Regions from separate parts of the Stutzerimonas sp. C6.4V genome, predicted to be linked through region 2. Evidence: predicted binding sites of a transcription regulator. Region 2 holds the regulator's gene; each other region holds the start of a gene.
The links. The regulator FliA, encoded in region 2, starts transcription of late flagellar genes. The targets are predictions, from matches to a motif close to CTAAAGTTTNNNNNNNNNNNGCCGNTAA.
Positions count from the first base shown of each region.

Region 1: the regulator FliA is predicted to act here: its motif matches at 2,104-2,131, upstream of AC4LFW_RS12690 (methyl-accepting chemotaxis protein).
Region 3: the regulator FliA is predicted to act here: its motif matches at 1,954-1,981, upstream of AC4LFW_RS16110 (methyl-accepting chemotaxis protein).
Region 4: the regulator FliA is predicted to act here: its motif matches at 2,889-2,916, upstream of AC4LFW_RS15870 (methyl-accepting chemotaxis protein).

Region 1 is NZ_JBZUBM010000001.1:2,713,683-2,717,892, reverse strand. Features, by position in the region: gene AC4LFW_RS12700 (putative bifunctional diguanylate cyclase/phosphodiesterase) at 1-1,215, opposite strand, end outside; gene AC4LFW_RS12695 (TetR/AcrR family transcriptional regulator) at 1,355-1,978, opposite strand; gene AC4LFW_RS12690 (methyl-accepting chemotaxis protein) at 2,208-4,133, shown strand.
Region 2 is NZ_JBZUBM010000001.1:2,207,052-2,211,261, reverse strand. Features, by position in the region: gene flhF (flagellar biosynthesis GTPase FlhF) at 1-1,170, shown strand, start outside; gene fleN (flagellar synthesis regulator FleN) at 1,262-2,092, shown strand; gene fliA (RNA polymerase sigma factor FliA) at 2,107-2,832, shown strand; gene AC4LFW_RS10335 (chemotaxis response regulator CheY) at 2,955-3,329, shown strand; gene AC4LFW_RS10330 (protein phosphatase CheZ) at 3,350-4,144, shown strand; gene AC4LFW_RS10325 (chemotaxis protein CheA) at 4,157-4,210, shown strand, end outside.
Region 3 is NZ_JBZUBM010000002.1:59,019-63,228, forward strand. Features, by position in the region: gene AC4LFW_RS16105 (Mpo1 family 2-hydroxy fatty acid dioxygenase) at 1-165, opposite strand, end outside; gene AC4LFW_RS16110 (methyl-accepting chemotaxis protein) at 284-1,852, opposite strand; gene AC4LFW_RS16115 (3-hydroxyacyl-CoA dehydrogenase) at 2,010-3,527, opposite strand; gene AC4LFW_RS16120 (PaaI family thioesterase) at 3,658-4,104, shown strand; gene AC4LFW_RS16125 (hypothetical protein) at 4,105-4,210, shown strand, end outside.
Region 4 is NZ_JBZUBM010000002.1:7,800-12,009, reverse strand. Features, by position in the region: gene argH (argininosuccinate lyase) at 1-760, opposite strand, end outside; gene AC4LFW_RS15870 (methyl-accepting chemotaxis protein) at 858-2,789, opposite strand; gene AC4LFW_RS15865 (sensor histidine kinase) at 3,056-4,138, shown strand; gene AC4LFW_RS15860 (LytR/AlgR family response regulator transcription factor) at 4,135-4,210, shown strand, end outside.

The DNA of each region.
Region 1 (4,210 bases), 510 kb from region 2:
GTTGCGGGCCCTGGTTTTCGCCAGGGTCATCGTCTGCTCGGCTTTTTGCAGCAGCTTCTCGGTGCTGTCACCGTCCTCGGGAAAGAGGGTGATGCCGATGGTGGCGCGCAGTCGGATGTCCTGCTGGTCGAGAACGATGGGCTGTTCCAGGTCATCCAGCACTTTCTGGGCCAGCTCGGCCGCTTCGTATGGCTGTTCGAAACCTGACAGCACCAGGACGAACTGGTCACCGCCCAGGCGCGCCAGGGCACCAAGCCGGCCGCTCTGGTTACGGAGCCGCTCCGCCAGCGCCATCAGCATGCGGTCGCCGTTCTGGTAGCTGAACTGTTCGTTGACGCCCTTGAAATCGTCCAACCCCAGGCAAAGCACCGCCACCCGCCGCTGCAGGCGGCCAGCGCTGCTAAGGATGTGATCCAGCTGCTGTTGCAGCTGGAGGCGGTTGGGCAGGCCGGTAAGAAAGTCGTACTGCGTCATGCGCTCCAGGTTGCTCTCGGCAGCATGGCGCAACTGCATGTTGCGCTCGATGGAGCAAAGCAGTCCGTTGGCGGTTTCGACCCAGAGTCCCAGCTCGTTCCGCTCGTGGCCCTTCAGCATCGGCAGCTTGTGCTCGCTGGGGCGGTCGGGGTTGATGCTGGAAAGGTGCTCGATGAGCTTAGTCAGCGGACGGGTCAGCAACCAGTGGTAGATCAGATAAAGCACCAGGCCCAGCGTCAAGGCGCGCAGCATGCCGACAACGAAGATGACGATCGAATTGCTAATGAGTTCCTCGCCGTAGGGGGAGGTGTCCAGGGTGATGCGCAGGTCGCCGTAGTGCTCGTTGTAAGGCGGACGACCAATCAGCGGAATGGAAAATGCCTGATCACGTCCCAGTATCGGATCGGTCAGCGAGCGCCAGGGGGACGCCATCAATGGGCGCGACTTGGCGGCGAGCGGTTCTTCGCCTGGGTGGCCGATCGAGGCCTGGTGAATGGACTCGTGCTGAAACAGACCTTCCATGACCTGCATGCCCAGTTCCCGGTCCAGGCTGTAGATGGCTTGAGTCGAAGGGTCCCGGGTCATGCGCAGTATTCGCTGCGCTTCTGCATTGATCAGCTGTCGGGTCTTGTAGGCATCGAAAACGATCTGCGCGCAGCTCAGCACCAGCCCAACAGCCAGCGCCGACAGTAGGACGATACGTAACAGTTGGCGCGACAGGCTGTTGCGCAATTCGGTCAAAAGAATTTCCTTTTTCCAGGCCGGTGCTCAGCACAGCGTTGTCAGTGAAACGCTACAGTCCGGAACCTTTGCGGGGCGAAACGTTATCAGATATGCCGGTTGCCTGCAGAGCCTCCGGTCGAGGCAGCCAATAAATGGATCAGCCCTGTGCAAGTGTTTCCCTGACCTCGCACCCCTTGATCACCATTCGGATGATGGTGTCCGCAGCGGCATCATAGTCGGCGTCGTCAAGGCAGGGCTTTCCCGTAACGGCCGCAATCTGCCAATCGAAGTCGGCATAGGTCTGGGTGGCTGCCCAGATGCTGAACAGCAGATGGTTTGGATCGACGCGGGCCATCAATCCTTCATCGATCCAGCGCTGAATGCAGGCCACATTATGGCTGGCTTGCGCATTGAGCTGCTCGGCGCGTTCGCTGGGGAGGTGAGGCGCGCCGTGCATGATTTCACTGGCGAATACTTTCGAAGCGCAGGCATGTTCGCGCGAGATGCGGATCTTGGTACGAATATATGCGCGCAGGACATCGGCAGGTTGGCCGGGTTGGTTAAAGGGAGCGGAAGCCTGCAGCAGCGGCTCGACAATGCTGTCGAGGACCTCCCGATACAGGTTTTCCTTGCTCTTGAAGTAGTAGTACACGTTGGGCTTGGGCAGCCCCGCGCGATCGGCGATGTCGCTGGTCTTGCTGGCAGCGAAGCCCTTCTCGGCAAACTCCTCGCTGGCTGCACGAAGGATCAGTTCTCTGTTGCGCTCGCGGATACTGGACATAAGGCCTGTTCAATTCACGGCCACCCAGCCTGGTGGCCCGCCGCGGAATCCTAGCACCGGCTTTCGGGCGGTCTCAAGGCAGTCATGGATTTGTCGAAGGTTCCTGAGCCTGCTATCGGTGTGAAGTAAAGATATGGCTGGTTATGCCGATAGGTAAAGAGTCAATTCCACCCTTTGTATCCAGAGTTGGTCAATTCCTGCATACATTAAAACTAGATCGAGTGAGAACATGCCTTTCATGCAACGTAGTATTCAGTGGCAGCTGATTGTCAGCATGGGGGCAGCTCTGCTCACCAGCACCCTGATCGTCATTGTTGTCTATTCATCAGCGGTCAATCGACTGGCTGAGCGTTACCTCGTAGGCCAGGCACTGCCAGCCAACATTGCGGCGATTCGGAACGACATCGAGCGTACGCTCGCTGCGCCCATCACTGCCACGGCCGGTATCGCCAACAATACGCTGGTTCAGGATTGGTTGCGTGAAGGTGAGAGTGCAGACCGAGCGGAGGCAATGGGTCGTTACCTGGACGGTGTAAAGGCTCAGCAAAACGCGCTCACGACTTCGATAGCAGTGCTCGATAGTGGCAACTACTACTCCGAGGCAGGACTCTCGCGGACACTTAACCGCAAAGCTGCCGGCGACGGTTGGTTTTACGGCCTGGTCGACAGCGGAATTAAACGGCGATTCGACATCGACAAAGCGTCCCGTCAGCCAACCCTGTTCATCAATCAGCGGATCGAGGCGGGTGGCAGGACCCTGGGCGTCGCCGGGCTTGGCTTCAGCCTGGAGAGCATGTCCGAGCTGATCAGCAATTTTCGCTTTGGTGAGCGGGGGGAGGTTTACCTGATCAGCGGTGACGGCCGTGTCAAGGTTCACCCCAAAACCGAGAATAACGACCAGGTCGAGCTTGGCACGCTGACAGGCAGCGATGCCGCGCAGAAGCTCCTCAATGGCGCATCCGACGCGGTGAGATTCGAGCGTGACGGCGAGGCGTTCCTGGCGATCGCTCAGCCGTTGGAAAGCCTGGGTTGGGTACTGGTCAGTGAAGTGCCGGAAGCGGAAATCTTTGCCGAGGCGCGCCGCACGTTGTGGACCATCAGTCTGATCGGCGCATGCATTGCCCTGTTCTTTCTTGGCCTCGTCGTGCTGCTGGCGCGCGGGCTGGTGAAACCGATCCGTCAGGTCACCCAGGCGCTCGTTGAAATTGGCGGAGGCGGTGGCGATCTGACTCGCCGCCTGGATGAAAGCCGCGCTGACGAATTGGGTGACCTGGCGCGCGGCTTCAACCGCTTCATTGGCAGTTTGCGCGGGTTGATCGGCGATGTGCTGAACACCAGTCAGCAACTGAGGACCGCTGTCGGGCAGGTGGCGCAGGTGGTCGACAACACTGCGACGCGCGCAGGCCGCCAGCATGAGATGACTGACATGGTCGCGACCGCCGTGCACGAAATGGGCCTCACCGTGCAGGAAATCGCACGCAATGCCAGCAATGCCGCACAGGCCTCGCAGGGTGCCCGCAGCGAGGCGATGGAAGCGCGCAAGGTGGTCAGTGATTCGATTGCGCACATCGAGAAAATGTCTGGCGAGATCGGTCACGCCGCCGAATCGGTCACCGATCTGGCACAGCAGGTCGCTTCCATCGACAAGGTGCTGGCAGTGATCCGCAGCATTTCCGAACAGACCAATCTGCTGGCGCTGAACGCGGCTATCGAGGCTGCACGCGCCGGAGAGATGGGTCGCGGCTTTGCAGTGGTCGCTGACGAGGTACGCACCCTGGCCAGCCGGACTCAGGCATCCACGGATGAAATTCAGAACATGATCCAGGGGCTCAAGAGCGGTGCTGAAAACGCGGTCAACTCCATGCACGCAGGGCAGGCTGCGACGGGCACTGGAGTAGAGGCCAGTCAGCGCACCGGCCAGTCGCTCGGCGCAATCACCGAGCAGGTCGAAGCCATCAGCGACATGAACACTCAGGTGGCCGCAGCGACTGAAGAGCAGAGCAGCGTGACCGAGGAGATCACCCGTAACGTGCAGGGCATCGCCGACCTGGCCCAGGCGACGGCGAGTGATGTGCAGGGCTGTCGGGAAGATTGTCATGAGCTGAGTCGCCTGGCCGATGATCTCAGCCGGCAGATGGGCAGCTTCAAGCTTTAACCTGAGCGGCGAGCGCGCCTGCCGTTTAGGGGCGCGCTGTGCTGCGGCATGGCGGTCGCGATTCGGTTATTCGACCG
Region 2 (4,210 bases):
GTCGCTGGCGGCGTCGAGTTGACTGCTGTGCTTGATTACCCGATGGAGACGGTGCCAAAGCAGCCGAATCCGGCCCTTGAGAGCGAATTGCGCAAGACTCAGGCGCGCATCGCCACAGCCCATGCCGAGCTCAGCGCACCGCGTCCACAGGCCGTTCAGGACCGTCAATTGCTTGATGAGAAACCTGCCGCCGCGGCTCGGCCAGCACCTGCTACTGCTACCGCGACGGATTCGCGGGCGATGGAGGCCATGCAGTCAGAACTGCAAGGGCTGCGTGAGTTGATCGAAATGCAGCTCGGCTCGATTGCCTGGGGACAGGAGCAGAGCCGCCGCCCTCAGCAGGCGGGTCTCTGGCGCCGCCTGCAGCGCATCGGGCTGCCTGCCGATCTGTCGCGTGCCCTGCTCGAAAAGGTAGCCGGTGTCGCCGAGCCGCGACAGGCGTGGCGGATGCTGCTGGCGCATCTGGCACATGCCATCAAGGTTACGGAGGCCGAGCCGCTGGAAGCGGGCGGCATCATTGCTCTGGTCGGTCCGGCGGGTGCCGGAAAAACCACCACCCTGTCCAAGCTGGCGGCACGCTATGTGCTCAAGCACGGGCCGCAAAGCATTGCCCTGGCAAGTATGGATAATTACCGCATCGGTGCGCAGGAGCAGCTCAAGACCCTCGGTCGTATCCTCAATGTGCCGGTCCTCCAGATCGATCCCGGCCAGCCGTTGAGCAAGACCCTCGAGTCGGTGGCCCGCAAACGCCTGATTCTCATCGACACGGCCGGTCTGCCGGCAGGCGACCCGATGATGCGCAAGCAACTCGAAGCACTGGCTGACCGGGGTATCAAATCGAAGAATTACCTGGTGCTGGCCGCGACCAGCCAGAGCCAGGTGCTCAAGGCTGCGTGGCACAACTACCGGCGTTGTGGGCTGGCTGGTTGTATTCTGACTAAACTGGATGAGGCCGGTAGCCTTGGAGATGTCCTTGGGCTCACGATCAGCCAGCATATGCCGATAGCCTACCTCGCTGATGGCCCGCGCATCCCTGATGACCTGCACCTTCCTCGCAGCCACCAGCTCGTGAGTCGGGCGGTGAGTCTGCAATCAGAGGAGGCGCCCAGCGAGGAGGCGATGGCTGACATGTTTTCCGAGCTCTACAACGGTTCACGGAAGGTCGGATGAACGCACCGGCCTTTCACACAGACAAAGATGACGCGTTCACGCTGAACGCATCGATGGCCTCCGGGCCCCAGCAAGATATAGGCGTGTAAACATGGGTATGCATCCCGTACAGGTGATTGCGGTGACCGGCGGCAAGGGTGGCGTCGGCAAGACCAACGTGTCGGTCAATCTGGCGCTGGCTTTGGCCGATCTCGGGCGGCGGGTGGTTCTGCTCGATGCTGACCTGGGGCTGGCCAATGTCGACGTACTCCTTGGTCTGACGACCAAGCGCACGCTGGCCGACGTCATTTCCGGCGAATGCGATCTTCGCGATGTGCTGATTCAGGGGCCGGGCGGCGTGCGCATCGTTCCGGCCGCTTCCGGTACGCAAAGCATGGTCCAGCTGTCGACCCTGCAGCACTCGGGGCTGATCCAGGCATTCAGCGACATTGGCAGCGATGTCGACGTCCTGATCATTGACACGGCGGCCGGTATCGGCGACGGCGTGGTGAGTTTCGTCCGCGCCGCGCAGGAAGTGCTGCTGGTGGTGACCGATGAGCCGACCTCGATCACCGATGCCTACGCGCTGATCAAGCTACTCAATCGAGACTATGGCATCAGCCGCTTCCGGGTTCTGGCCAACATGGCCCATGCGCCCCAGGAAGGCCGTAACCTGTTCGCCAAATTGACCAAGGTGACGGAGCGTTTCCTGGACGTGGCGCTGCAGTACGTCGGCGCGATCCCCTACGACGAGGCGGTTCGAAAGGCCGTGCAGAAGCAGCGCGCCGTGTACGAGGCCTATCCGCGAGCGAAGTCTTCACTGGCCTTCAAGGCAATTGCACAGAAGGTCGATACCTGGCCGCTACCGGCAACGCCGCGTGGTCATCTGGAATTTTTTGTGGAGCGCCTGGTCAGGCCCGCCTCAGAGCCTAACGAACAATAGCGGCTGGACTCGGTATGTATTACAGCAAAGCTCAGGCTAAAGACGCTCAATACCAGCTCATCGATCAGTACGCGCCGTTGGTCAAGCGCATCGCCTACCACCTCCTGGCGCGCTTGCCGGCGAGCGTGCAGGTCGATGACCTGATGCAGGCGGGCATGATCGGTCTGCTCGAGGCGTCCAAGAAGTACGATTCCGGCAAAGGCGCCAGTTTCGAGACCTACGCAGGCATCCGCATTCGAGGTGCGATGCTCGACGAAGTGCGCAAGGGTGACTGGGCGCCGCGCTCGGTTCACCGCAACTCGCGCATGGTCAGCGAGGCGATTCGCACAATTGAAGCCAAAACCGGTCGCGACGCTAAAGATCATGAAGTTGCGGCCGAACTTAAATTGAGTCTCGATGAGTACTACGGCATTCTGGGCGACACCCTGGGCAGCCGCCTGTTTAGCTTTGATGACCTGCTGACGGAGGGCGAGCACGGGGAGTTCGGCGAGGAAGCCGCCAGTGCACATCCGGAACCGTCTCGTGATCTCGAGGACGAGCGTTTTCAGCAAGCCCTGGCCGATGCGATATCGAACCTGCCGGAGCGTGAAAAACTGGTGCTTTCGCTGTACTACGACGAAGAGTTGAACTTGAAGGAGATCGGCCAGGTTCTGGGCGTCAGCGAATCGCGGGTGAGCCAGCTGCACAGCCAGTGCGCGGCGCGTCTGCGAGCTCGCCTCGGCGAGTGGCGTGCCCGCTAGCAGCCGGTTTGCATAACGCATTTCGAGGCCGCTTTTTACGAGCTTCATTCACGGAGCCCGCCATGAACCGTGAGCGGGCGCTGGGGATTTCGGGATTTACGGAGGTGTACTTGGACAAGAACATGAAGATTCTCATCGTCGACGACTTCTCGACAATGAGACGGATCATCAAGAATCTCTTGCGTGATCTGGGCTTTACCAACACGGCCGAGGCCGATGACGGTACTACCGCGCTGCCGATGCTCAAGAGTGGCAGTTTCGACTTTCTCGTCACCGACTGGAACATGCCCGGCATGAGTGGCATCGATCTGTTGCGCGCAGTGCGTGCCGATGATCGTCTGAAGCATCTGCCGGTATTGATGGTGACTGCCGAAGCCAAGCGCGACCAGATCATCGAGGCAGCACAGGCAGGCGTAAACGGCTATGTGGTCAAGCCATTCACGGCTCAAGTGCTCAAAGAGAAAATCGAAAAGATTTTCGAGCGCGTCAACGGCTGAAGTAACGCCGCGAGGGCACTATGACGCAAACAGACCAAAGCCTTGCAGAGTTCGAAGCGACTCTGAAGGCCCATGCACCCCAACTGATTGAAAGCCTGCAGCAAGGCCGCTTCGACGACGCTGCGCAGATGTTCAACGAGCTTAATCAGGCCCGCAATCTGGGTCTCTATCATGAAGTCGGAAAGCTCACCCGCGAACTGCACAACGCCATCGTCAAGCTGGAGATGGATACCTGTGCCGCTGGTGGAGACCCATCACCGATCACAGACGCCACCGACCGGCTGTCCTATGTGGTGGAAATGACCGAGAAAGCGGCAAACCGCACCATGGATCTGGTCGAGGAGTCAGCGCCGCTGGTCAACTACGTAAGCTACGAAGCGCAAAGCCTGACGGCCGACTGGCAGCGCTTCATGCGTCGTGACATGAACGCCGAACAGTTCCGCGACCTGGTCAAACGCATTGACCAATTCCTCCAGCGGACCATGAACGACGGCAGCCAGCTCTCGCAGAATCTCAGCGAAATCATGCTGGCCCAAGACTTCCAGGATCTCACCGGCCAGGTGATCAAGCGGGTGACCCGTCTGATAACCGAGCTTGAAAGCAACCTGCTGAATCTGGTGCTGATGGCCGGCCAAGTCGACCGTGTGGCCGGCATAAAGCACGATCATGCAGAGCTGCTCGCCGAGCAGGAAAAGAAAAAACAGGAAAAAGCGACTTCCAACGGTGAAGGTCCGCAGATGCATGCCGATATACGTGAGGATGTCGTATCCGGGCAGGACGATGTCGATGATCTGCTTTCAAGCCTGGGCTTTTAGGGGAAGGTGAATATGAGCTTCGACGCCGATGAAGAAATCCTCCAGGACTTCCTGGTTGAGGCCGGC
Region 3 (4,210 bases), on a different contig from region 2:
CAGCGCGGCCGGGCTTAGCCAGACACCGACGTCCATACCCGGCCGGGACGACAGTATCGCTACCGCAACGACAATCATCGGAATGCCAACGAAGTGGCTGAGCAGGTTGCGCGGATCGCGGTGGTAGGCCGCGTACTGCGCCAGGTGATCGGTAAGTGTCTTCATTGCATGCTCCGGTTTTGCCTGCCGCAAGCTTAGTCAGCTCGCCGGCTTGCCGGGTGGCGATGGCGCGTCAGTCAGTGCCAAACACCACCGCGCTTCGGCCATCGACGGCTTCCGGCCCCTAGTGTTCCGGCCGGTAGCCCAGCCGCAGGCCACCCCAGTGCCGGCCGCGGACATGGATCGGCACCGAGAGGTCGTGCATCAGCTCACCGGTGTCCCTGCTGTAGGTCTGCAGCAGCACCTTGCGCTCGTGACTGCCACAGCGCCCTCCGGTGCGATCGTTGAACAGCCGCTTGCTCCGACTCTTGACCCGGTCAATCGCGGGATCGCCCACCGGCGGCTGGCTGAACGCACGGTTGTGCGTGGGCACATAGCCTTCTGGCGTGGTGGCGATGGCATAGACCAGCGCGTCGTTGCGCGTGAGCAGCGGCTCCTGGATCGCTGGCAGGACCTGGTCGGCGTAACGGTCGAAACGAGTGTGATAACGCACCGGATCGGTGCCCGCCTGCGCCTTGTAGTTGCGATCGAACAGATCATCGACCGTCAGCCGTCCGGCCTCCAGATCCGCCTCGAAACGCGCAGCGATCGCCGCGGCGCCCTCCTGCGCCAGGTCGTAGATGCGCTGGTGATAGTCGTCAAGCTGGACTTCGGCGAGCTGTTCACTGACTGCCTCTGCCTGGCCGACGAGATTCTCCGCCGCCTGTTCCAGCTGCTGGGTCTGGGCCTCGCTGTCCAGCGCATCGCCACGCAGCTGATCCAGCGCAACGAACAGCTGGGTCAGCCGCTCATGATTGCTGGCCGTGCCCGAAGTGATCTCCGCCACCTGCTTTTCGACATCGCCGGCCAATTCAGCTATGCCGGTGAGCTGCGCACCCGTCCCGGCAATCTGTTCGGCCGCTTCGTCGAGCTCGCTGGCCTGTTGCTGGATATGCGTGACCACCGCCTCGCTCTGCTGGCGGATATCGCCAACCATTCGCCCGACCTCTTCGGTCGCGGTACTGGTGCGTCCAGCGAGATTACGCACCTCATCGGCCACCACGGCAAAGCCGCGCCCGGCCTCCCCGGCCCGGGCAGCCTCGATCGCCGCATTGAGCGCGAGCAGGTTGGTCTGACTGGCGATAGCCTGAATCACATCGGTGATCTGGCGGATCTCTTCGGTGCGCGCCGAGAGTCCATCGAGTAACTCACGGCTGGACTGGGTCTGCGCGCTGAGTGCCTGCATGCGTTCGATGGCGTCCTGCAGCGCCGCACGGCCCGTGTCGCTGCTACGCCGCACCGCTTCGGCGGCCTCCAGGGCCTGGCGGGCACGGCTGGCGCTGTCCTGCTCGGTCGCGGTCATCGCCTCGGCCCCATTGGCGATTTCGCTGATGGCGACCAACTGTGACTGCAGACGTGCCGCCAACTGCTCGGCGCTATACGAGACCTGGGCCGCCGACAGCGCGTTATGGCAGGTGTGACGTGACAGCCTGCTGCTCAGCGCAGCGAAACCCGACGCATCAGCCTCGGCCGCGGGCGACTCGGCAGTACGCACGCGCCCCGTCCAGAACCAGGGAATGAGACCAAGCAACAGCATCGACACCGCTACCAGGTAGAACGGTGGCTCCAGGAAGCGATAAACCAGCAACAGCCCAAGCAGAGCCACGGCATGAAGCAGACAGGCCCAGGGGTGAAGAAGGAGATAAGGGCGCATGGATGGCCTCTTGTTGTCATCCGGAAAAGGGGGTTGTACCACCTCTGCCACCAATGACCAGTATCCCTTGGCAGCAACCGGCCTGAACGCCGGTTACCGGGTTAACGGCAGCAACCGACGTTCCTTGAGCTGGATAGCTAATGAATGCAAGCCGCATTCAGCACGGCATATCGGGCGCCGCCAGCGGCAGGCCGAGCTGCACCCGCCGGCGCAACCAGGGGCTGGGCCGGTAGCGCGGTTCGTTGCCATAGCACGTCTGCATGTTTTCCAGTATCGCCAGGATTCTCGCCGGGCCGTAGTGTTCGGCGAAACCCAGCGGGCCCTTGGGGTAGCCCAGGGCGAGCTGAACGGCGCGGTCGAGCGTCTGCGGCGTCGCGATGCCTTTCTGAGCGATCTCGCAGCCTAGATTGACGATGCTGGCCACGATGCGCTGACTGACAAATCCGGGTGAGTCGTTGATCACCTCGACCGGCACGCCATCAGCGCCCAGGACCTGGCGGGCCTGAGCCTCCAATACCGGATCGAGCGCAGGCTGACGCATCAGCACACGACGCTTGTCGAGATCGCTGAAGGTATCCAGGGCCAGGGTTCGAACCGCTGGTAAGCCCAGCCGCTCGATGCACTGGCTGGCATCTTCACCCAGCGGAGTAATCAGGCAGACCGCCTGGTCCGACGGCTCGCTGCCAGATTCCAGCACGGCACCGGCCTGCCGCAGAAGCCCGCCGACCCGCGCCCGAAGTCCGGGCTCGATGCTGTCGAGCCAGAAGGGCCGATCAATGGTTACCGGATCGAAGCGAAGCTCGGGCGAGCGAATCTGCTGACCCTCTTCGTAGCGATAGTAGCCTTCACCGGTCTTGCGCCCCAGCAATCCCGCCGCAACCCGTTGTGCGGCCAGGTAAGACGGCTTATAGCGCGGATCGCTGTAGAACTGGTCGTGCACCGACTCCATGACCGCATGGGAAATGTCGAGACCGGTGAGGTCGAACAGCTCGAACGGCCCCATTCGAAAGCCCGGACCGTCCCGCAGGATGCGGTCGATCTGCTCGGGCGTGGCGATGCCTTCGCTGAGAATACGCTGGGCCTCGGTGCCATAGGCGCGGCCGGCATGGTTGACCAGAAAGCCGGGGGTGTCCGGCGTGATCGCCGGGAAATGCCCGGCCTGCTCGGCCAGCTGAACCAGCCGCTGGATGACTGCCGGATCGGTGCGTTCACCACGTACCACTTCGACGAGCTTCATTAGCGGCACGGGATTGAAGAAATGAAAACCTGCCACCCGCTCAGGCCGCGAGCAGGCGCTGGCGATGCGGGTGACCGATAGCGACGAGGTATTGGTGGCAAGTACGGCATCAGCCGCGATCAGGCCTTCCAGCTCGACAAACAGGCTCTGCTTCGCTTCGAGGTTCTCGACAATGGCCTCGATCAGCAGATCGCAGCCCGCCAGCTCTGTCAGCTTATGTGCCGGCTGCATGCGCTCGATGGTCGCCTGCAGCTCATCGGCTGACATGCGGCCCTTGGCAACGCTCCGCTCGAGCAGCCCGCGGTTGAATTGCAGAGCCTGATCGATCGCCTCGGAGCGGCTGTCATAGAGCCAGACCCGCTGCCCGGCGCCGGCGAACAGTTGCGCTATGCCGCGCCCCATCGCGCCGGCGCCGATGATGCCGATACGGGAAAACATGCGAACCTCCTGGTTTGGACGGTTGGTGCCGCACCAGATATTTCGCAGTGCGGAATGGTATTCCGATTAATTGACCAAGAGCCTAAAGACTGCCAGTCTCGTCTGCAAGCCATCCGCAACCAGAACCATCATGCCCACATCCGAATACTCGCCCGAGTTACTGCGGGAAACCCAAGCAACGGTCACCGGCTTTTTTCAGGATGTCGGCTGTGAACTGGTCGCCTATGGCCAGGGCCATGCCGTCATCGCCTTGAACCTGCAGCCGCGACACCTGAACAATGCCAGCAACATGCACGGCGGCGTGATGGCAACCTTGATGGATGTGGCCATGGGCCTCTGTGGCACCTGGGAGCCGGACCCGGCCCAGCGGCGGGTCGCAACCACCTTGTCGATGAGCCTCAATTTCAGCGCTCCGGCCTCTGCTGGCAGCCGCGTCAGGGCGGTAGCGAAATGCCGCTCGGGTGGGCACAAGATCTTCATGGCCGGCTGCGACCTGCTGGACGAGAACGACCGGCTGATTGCATTCGGAGAAGGCGTCTTCAAGCGTGGAGCGCTGCGCAGCGAGCTGCCCCGCTAAATGACGCTGCTGCTACCGCTGGCGTTGCTCCTCGAACTGCTGTCACTTGCCACGCGGCTGCAATCGCTGAGCATTCTCAGCGGTATGCTGCTTGCGACGTTTTTCG
Region 4 (4,210 bases), on a different contig from region 2:
GGTGCATCATCGCCACGGAGGCGGCGGCGCAGAATTCGATGGCGAAGTCGCGATCGGAGACGCCGTCCAGCGAGTTGCCGGAAATCGCTTCGAAACCCAGCAGCTCGCAGGTGATTTCCCGCTGGATCGGGTAGGTGGTGCCGGCCAGTGCGGCCGAGCCGAGCGGCATGCGGTTGGTGCGCTTGCGGCAGTCGACCAGGCGCTCGTAGTCGCGGCTGAGCATCTCGAACCAGGCCAGCAGATGGTGGCCGAAGGTCACCGGCTGGGCGGTCTGCAGGTGGGTGAAGCCGGGCATGATGGTGTCGGCTTCGGCCTCGGCGAGCCCCAGCAGACCCTGCTGCAGACGAGTGATTTCGCCGAGGATCACGTCGATTTCGTCGCGCAGCCATAGGCGGATGTCGGTGGCGACCTGGTCGTTGCGGCTGCGGCCGGTGTGCAGCTTCTTGCCGACGATGCCGATGCGGTCGGTTAGCCGCGCCTCGATGTTCATGTGCACGTCTTCCAGGTCCACGCGCCAGTCGAAGTTGCCGGCCTCGATCTCGCCCTGGATGTCCTTCAGGTTGGCGATGATCTGGTCGCGCTCGGCATCGGTCAGCACGCCGGCCTTGGCGAGCATGGTGGCGTGGGCGATCGAGCCCATGATGTCGTGGCGGTAGAGGCGCTTGTCGAACTCGACGGAGGCGGTGAATCGGGCGACGAAGGCGTCGACGGGCTCGCTGAAACGGCCGCCCCAGGACTGGTTGGTCTTGTCGGTGCTCATGAATGCGCTCGCTGGATCGGATGGGCAAATTGAAGGGCCCGAATAATAACAGGGTTATGCACGGCTTCCGTATTGGCACTCTGCAGCGAGCGGTTTATCAGGCCTTGAACTGTCCGAGACTGGCTTCGAGCCTCTGCGCGAGAACACCCAGCTCTTTTCCGCTGGCCGCGGTTGCAGTCACCGCTTCGGCCGCGCGCTCGGCTTCGGTGAGGATGACCTCGACCCGCTCGCGCACGGCCGTTGCGTTACCAGCTTGTTGCTCCGCGCCCTGGGTTGCCTCCCTTACGACCTGATGCACTTGCTCGACGGCGGCCTGCAGCGCGCGCTGCAGATCGCGACTGCTACCCAGGGAAACCAGGCCGCTTTCGGCTTGCTTGCCAGCCGTGTTGATTGCCGATACGGCATCACGTGCACCTCGCTGCAGGCTTTCGATATGCGTCTGGATATCGCCGGTAGATTGCTGGGTCTTGCTGGCGAGCGCCCGCACCTCATCGGCCACCACGGCGAACCCACGGCCGCTTTCGCCGGCGCGAGCGGCTTCGATGGCAGCGTTCAGCGCAAGCAGATTCGTCTGCTCGGCGATGCCCTGAATCACGGTCAGTACCACCTCGATCTGTTCGCTCTGCTTGGCCAGTTTTTCGATGACCGAGGCGCTGGTCTGTACACCGCTGCCAAGCGCCTCGATCGTCCGTCCCACCTGCTCTGAGATCGCCTCGTTATCGACCGCTGCCTTGCGAATCGAGGCGACCTGATCGAGTGCGGTCTGCATGGCTCGGCTTTCGTTCTGCGCGCGCTGGGTCATGTCGGCCAGCGCCTGCAGGCTTCCGGCGACTTCGTCACGTTGACGCTCGGCGGCGGCTGCTGCTGAGCGGCTGCGGTGGCCCAGGGTGTCGATTTCCGCTCCCGTCTGGACGGCGATGCGGCGTGCTTCCTGGACGATCGGCTGAAGCTTGGCCAGAAACACGTTGACCGCGTCAGCCATTTCACCCACCTCGTCTGCACTGTGGATCTCGACGCGCTGGGTGAGATCGCCGTGGCCGGCCGAGAGGCCGCGCAGTGCGGTGCTGAGCAGGCCCAGCCGGCGCAGTACCTGACGCCCAAGCACCAAGGTGACGGCGAGCAGGAGCAGCGCGCCGGTAACGGCGAGGGCGACACTGATTTTCCATAGCAGCGCCGAAGCCGAACGCTCCACCGCCTTCTGGCTATTGGATTCGATGCTCTGTGCCACTTCCGTCGCAGCGGCCAGGCCTGACGCCATGATCTTCGCGCTGTCGTTGGCGGTGGTTGCGAGACCGGTCTCCACCAGCTTGGCTCCGCCAGCGACAAGAGCCTGAAAGCGGCTGTCGAAGGCCGCCAGTTCGGTGCTCACCGCGGAGGTGGAGAAGCCGAGGACCACCTGGCCGATATCCGCACCCTTGGGGTTGATCGAAGTCTTGGCGAGATAGAGCGTGGGGTCGTTCTCGGCGGCCGACAGCACCTTGTCGAACGCGGTGCGACCGGTGCCCTTGTCCAGCAGTGCCTTGACTCGGGGATCCTGGCGGTTCAGGTGGCGGGTGAGCTGGTTGCCACTGGCATCGAAATAGACGACGAAGACGACCGCCGGGTTGCGGTGAGCCATCCTGACGAACTCGGTCAGCGCCGGTACGTCGTTGTCCCAGATCGCTGCTGGCGCAACGCCGGCAAGCAGCGTGGCGAGGTCGTCTCCGGACTGCTTGAGATGGCGTTCCAGCACGTCTTTCAGCTGCTTCTGCTCTTCGGTCAACTGCTGCGTCAGTCCCTGGGACAGGTCGCCCGTCATGCGTTCGGCCAGATTGGTAATGCCGCCCCGGACCTCGGCATCTGCCGAACGCAGCGCGTGCAGCAGGCGCGCCGAATCCTCGCCCAGGCTTTGCTCAATGTCGTGTTCGAGCCCGTCGATAGTGCTCCGGGTCAAGGCCAGCGCCACCAAGACTTGCACCAGAACGGCGCCGCACAGCGTCAGGAATACCGGGCGTAGCAAGCGGCTACGCAGAGAGGAAAACAGCAGCACGGATCAATACTCCTTGGACAGCGGTAGCGGTTAGCGTGAAATGGTTGCAATGCAATCATTACGCCATCATCCGCTATAACGAGTCGTTCGTAGAAGTCCTTATCGGCCGATACGGGCGGTGCATAACTGCCAAAGGGTGGAACTGGCGACCGCTCGTCACCTTCTGATCGCGCCAAGCCGATAGACTGGCCTGCGGCTGCGCCACGGCGGGCATCCGCCTTGCCGGGCTACCTTGCGTTGCGCCTTCGCGGCGCGGAACTCTGAACATGCGAACAAGAAAACCTGATCGAACGCCGCCAGCGCCCCTTGTCGATGATTTTTTCGTGCCTGAGCTATGCCAGCCCGATGCGCTGCTTGGCCTGGTGCTGCTCGCCGAGCTGCTGGTGCTGGTGCTGGTGCTGGCCGAGCCGATGCAGCCTGGGTTCAACTGGATGCGCCTGGCGCTGACCTCGCTGTTCGTGCAATGGGTGATGCTGCTGTCGGCCGGAGTTACCTGCCAGTTACGACCACTGCTGGCGCGGCTGCCGGCCTGGCTGGCCGGGCTCGCCTGCTGCTCCATGGTGGTCGGGCTGACGCTGGCGTGCACGGCGGTCGCCGATATCTACCAGCTCGGTGGCCCGCTGACGCGCGTTGGTGAGGTGAATCTGTACCTGCGCCATGCGTTGATCAGCCTGATCATGTCAGGGCTGCTGCTGCGCTATTTCTACCTGCAGAGCCAGTGGCGGCGTCAGGAGCAGGCTGAGCTCAAGGCGCGAATCGAGTCGCTGCAGGCGCGAATCAGGCCGCATTTCCTGTTCAACAGCCTGAACAGCATCGCCAGCTTGGTCGTTACCGATCCGGCCAAGGCCGAGCAGGCGGTCCTCGATCTTTCCGATTTGTTTCGGGCGAGCCTGGCCCGCCCTGGTACGCTGGTGCCCTGGCGCGAAGAGCTGGAACTGTCGCGTCGCTATCTTTCCATCGAGCACTACCGCCTGGGGGATCGCCTGGTGGTCGAGTGGCAGGTGGATGCCGTACCTGATGATGTGCCGATTCCGCAGTTGACCCTGCAGCCGCTGCTTGAGAATGCCTTGATTCATGGCATTCAGCCGCGCGTCGAAGGCGGAGTGGTGTGCGTAACGGCTGGTTATGCCGACGGCGTGTTCCAATTGGAGGTCAGCAATCCGTTCGACGAGGCCGCTCAAAAGCTGCCGTCACAGGGTACGCAGCAAGCGCTGCAGAACATAGCCGCACGATTAACGGCACTTTTCGGTCCTGCAGCGAGTCTCAGCGTGGAGCGGCGTAACGCCCGTCACTACACCTGTCTACGCTATCCGTGTGCGACACAAAAGCAGGAAGCCAGATCCATATGAATGTGCTGATTGTCGATGACGAACCTCTAGCCCGCGAGCGCCTCAGCCGACTGGTAGGTGACCTTGACGGCT